Regions from separate parts of the Streptomyces sp. NPDC014623 genome, predicted to be linked through region 1. Evidence: predicted binding sites of a transcription regulator. Region 1 holds the regulator's gene; the other holds the start of a gene.
The links. The regulator HrcA, encoded in region 1, represses chaperone genes, less so after heat shock. The targets are predictions, from matches to a motif close to TTNGCACTCNGNNNNNCNGAGTGCNAA.
Positions count from the first base shown of each region.

Region 2: a site for HrcA is predicted at 771-797, ahead of groL (chaperonin GroEL). Genes of this name have one in related genera too.

Region 1 covers NZ_JBIBZU010000021.1:102,681-104,880, forward strand. Annotated here, with positions in the region: gene ACF1FZ_RS28515 (MBL fold metallo-hydrolase) at 1-155, opposite strand, end outside; gene hrcA (heat-inducible transcriptional repressor HrcA) at 321-1,337, shown strand; gene dnaJ (molecular chaperone DnaJ) at 1,338-2,200, shown strand, end outside.
Region 2 covers NZ_JBIBZU010000001.1:674,009-676,208, reverse strand. Annotated here, with positions in the region: gene ACF1FZ_RS03215 (cold-shock protein) at 442-648, shown strand; gene groL (chaperonin GroEL) at 960-2,200, shown strand, end outside.

The DNA of each region.
Region 1 (2,200 bases):
CCGACACCCTCCCGGAGCGTCGAACCGGTGTCGTAGAGCAGCACGGAGTCCGCTCCCGCCACCAGCGCGGCGGTCGCGTCCCAGACGGGAAGGCGCCGCCGTCCCGCACCGTTGCCCAACCGCTCCCAGCCGAACTCTTCCCAAGAGACGTCCATGCGGCGACGCTATCGGCAACGACCTGCGCAGTCCTGTGAGGGCGTGGCCGGTCGCCCTTGCCCCCGCCCCACCCCGCCCCCGTACACTGGCCGGGGGGAACGCTGGCACTCGAACGCGCAGAGTGCCAGGCAGACGCCGGAGAACCACAGCTGGAGGTGTGCGCGGTGCTCAGTGAACGCAGACTCGAAGTGCTGCGCGCCATCGTCCAGGACTACGTCGGCACCGAGGAGCCCGTCGGCTCCAAGGCGCTCACGGAGCGGCACAGCCTCGGGGTCTCCCCGGCGACTGTCCGCAACGACATGGCGGTGCTGGAGGACGAGGGCTTCATCGCGCAGCCGCACACGAGTGCGGGGCGCATCCCGACGGACAAGGGCTACCGTCTCTTCGTCGACAAGCTCGCGGGCGTCAAGCCCCTGTCGTCGCCGGAGCGGCGGGCCATTCAGAATTTCCTCGACGGCGCGGTCGACCTCGACGACGTCGTGGGCCGTACGGTCCGGCTGCTCGCGCAGCTGACCAGGCAGGTCGCCGTCGTGCAGTACCCCTCGCTGACCCGGTCGACGGTCCGGCACGTGGAGCTGCTGTCCCTGGCTCCGGCCCGGTTGATGCTCGTTCTGATCACGGACACGGGCCGGGTCGAGCAGCGTATGATCGACTGTCCTGCGCCTTTCGGTGACACGTCACTGGCCGATCTGCGGGCCCGGCTCAACAGCCGGGTCGTCGGACGACGCTTCGCGGACGTCCCGCGGCTGGTGCAGGACCTGCCGGAGTCCTTCGAGACCGAGGACCGGGGAACCGTGTCGACGGTGCTCTCCGTCCTCCTCGAGACTCTGGTCGAAGAGACGGAGGAGCGGCTGATCATCGGCGGCACCTCCAATCTCACCCGCTTCGGGCACGACTTCCCTGTGATGATCCGGCCGGTGCTGGAAGCATTGGAGGAGCAGGTCGTGCTGCTGAAGCTGCTCGGTGAGGCAACGGACTCAGGCATGACCGTACGGATCGGGCACGAGAACGCCCACGAGGGCCTCAACTCCACGTCCGTCGTCGCGGTCGGCTACGGTTCGGGCGACGAGGCAGTCGCCAAACTCGGCGTGGTCGGACCGACCCGCATGGACTACCCCGGAACGATGGGAGCGGTACGCGCAGTGGCACGTTACGTCGGACAGATCCTGGCGGAGTCGTAAGTGGCCACGGACTACTACGCCGTACTCGGCGTGCGCCGCGACGCATCTCAGGACGAGATCAAGAAGGCATTCCGCCGGCTCGCACGCGAGCTGCACCCGGATGTCAACCCGGATCCGAAGACCCAGGAGCGGTTCAAGGAGATCAACGCCGCTTACGAGGTGCTGTCGGACCCGCAGAAGAAGCAGGTCTACGACCTCGGCGGCGACCCGCTGTCCCAGTCGGGCGGTGGCGGTGGCGCGGGAGGGTTCGGAGCCGGCGGCTTCGGCAACTTCAGCGACATCATGGACGCGTTCTTCGGCAACGCCGCGCAGCGCGGGCCCCGTTCGCGGACCCGGCGCGGCCAGGACGCGATGATCCGGCTGGAGATCGACCTCAACGAGGCGGCCTTCGGCACCACCAAGGACATCCAGGTCGACACGGCGGTCGTCTGTACGACCTGCAGTGGCGAGGGCGCCGCTCCCGGCACCTCCGCGCAGACCTGTGACATGTGCCGCGGCCGCGGTGAGGTCTCCCAGGTCACCCGGTCCTTCCTCGGCCAGGTCATGACTTCCCGGCCCTGCCCGCAGTGCCAGGGTTTCGGCACGGTCGTCCCGACGCCGTGTCCCGAGTGCGCCGGTGACGGCCGCATCCGCTCGCGGCGCACCCTGACCGTGAAGATCCCCGCCGGTGTCGACAACGGCACCCGGATCCAGCTCGCGGGCGAGGGCGAGGTCGGCCCCGGCGGCGGTCCCGCCGGCGACCTGTACGTGGAGATCCACGAGCTCTCCCACGCCGTGTTCCAGCGTCGGGGGGACGATCTGCACTGCACGGTCACCATCCCGATGACGGCCGCGGCGCTCGGCACCCAGGTGCCGCTGGAGAC
Region 2 (2,200 bases), on a different contig from region 1:
CCCCGGGCGGCCGGGCGACCGGCTGTCCGCATGCACGGCGTGAACACGATGACCCCCTCCGCGAGAGAAGCGGAGGGGGTCATTCTGCATGGTTGAGCGCGGTACAGTTGGGGAAGCCCTCGCAGCTGCCCATGCCGCCCGCATATGAGAATGCGCCCGGCCGCGAAAAGAAGCAGCCAAAGTACGTGAACTCCTTGTGGCATAAGTGGCCTTTGTCAGGCCCGACTTGCCCTGGAATATTACTGATTCCTCCAATGCGTGCGGTCGCGTGTGCCCAGAATTCTCGTCCGATTGACCTGTTGCAGAGGGCAGTTGGGCAGATACATTCAGCCGCGGTCGACGCGTTCCGGCGCACGCCACCCTCTCCTGTCGGAGGGTGAGTTCTGACCCGGGCCCGCGAAGTGCGGTCTCGTGCAAGGGCCAGTAATAGGGGAGTTAGGCATGGCTCAGGGCACCGTCAAGTGGTTCAACGCGGAGAAGGGGTACGGCTTCATCGCGGTCGACGGTGGTGCGGATGTTTTCGTCCACTACAGCGCGATCCAGATGGACGGGTACCGCACCCTCGAAGAGGGTCAGCGAGTTGAATTCGAGATCTCGCAGGGCCAGAAGGGGCCGCAGGCGGACATGGTCAAGCTCGCCGTCGGCTGAGCTCGGCGCGGTCGTCCGACGACACCACTCACACACGCGGGGCCCGTACCTCTCACCAGGGGGTGCGGGCCTCACGTGCGCCCGCACGCGCCTCGGATGTTGTCCACAACCGGGGGGTGACGCTTGCACTCGCAGGGGTCGAGTGCTAATCATTGGCGTTAGCACTCTCCAGGTGAGAGTGACAGAACTTGGACCGGGCCGGTGAGGCCCGCAGGCCCAGTGGTGCAAGGAACCACTGAGCACGCTGGCCGTCCGTCGCGGGCGCCACTCGGTCCGGAGAAATCCACCCCTGTCCGGGAGGACCACTTCACATGGCCAAGATCATCGCGTTCGACGAGGAGGCACGGCGCGGTCTCGAGCGCGGGATGAACCAGCTCGCCGACGCCGTCAAGGTCACCCTCGGCCCCAAGGGCCGTAACGTCGTCCTCGAGAAGAAGTGGGGCGCGCCCACGATCACCAACGATGGTGTTTCCATCGCCAAGGAGATCGAGCTCGAGGACCCGTACGAGAAGATCGGTGCGGAGCTGGTCAAGGAGGTCGCCAAGAAGACGGACGACGTCGCCGGCGACGGTACGACCACCGCCACCGTTCTCGCTCAGGCGCTCGTCCGCGAGGGCCTGCGCAACGTCGCCGCGGGTGCCAACCCGATGGCTCTGAAGCGTGGCATCGAGAAGGCCGTCGAGGCCGTCTCCGCCGCTCTGCTGGAGCAGGCGAAGGACGTGGAGACCAAGGAGCAGATCGCTTCGACGGCCTCCATCTCCGCTGCCGACACCGAGATCGGCGCCAAGATCGCCGAGGCGATGGACAAGGTCGGCAAGGAAGGCGTCATCACCGTCGAGGAGTCCCAGACCTTCGGTCTGGAGCTGGAGCTCACCGAGGGTATGCGCTTCGACAAGGGCTACATCTCGGCGTACTTCGCCACCGACATGGAGCGTATGGAGACGTCGTTCGACGACCCGTACATCCTGATCGTCAACTCCAAGATCAGCAACGTGAAGGACCTCCTTCCGCTGCTCGAGAAGGTCATGCAGTCGGGCAAGCCCCTGCTGATCATCGCGGAGGACGTCGAGGGCGAGGCTCTGTCGACGCTGGTCGTCAACAAGATCCGTGGCACCTTCAAGTCCGTCGCCGTCAAGGCTCCGGGCTTCGGTGACCGCCGCAAGGCCATGCTCGGCGACATCGCCATCCTCACCGGCGGCACCGTCGTCTCCGAGGAGGTCGGTCTCAAGCTGGAGAACGCCGGCCTCGACCTGCTCGGCACCGCCCGCAAGGTCGTCATCACCAAGGACGAGACGACCATCGTCGACGGTGGTGGCGACAGCGACCAGGTCCAGGGCCGCGTCAAGCAGATCCGCGCCGAGATCGAGAACTCCGACTCGGACTACGACCGCGAGAAGCTCCAGGAGCGCCTCGCGAAGCTGGCCGGCGGCGTGGCCGTCATCAAGGCCGGCGCCGCCACCGAGGTGGAGCTCAAGGAGCGCAAGCACCGCATCGAGGACGCGGTGCGCAACGCCAAGGCCGCCGTCGAGGAGGGCATCGTCGCCGGTGGTGG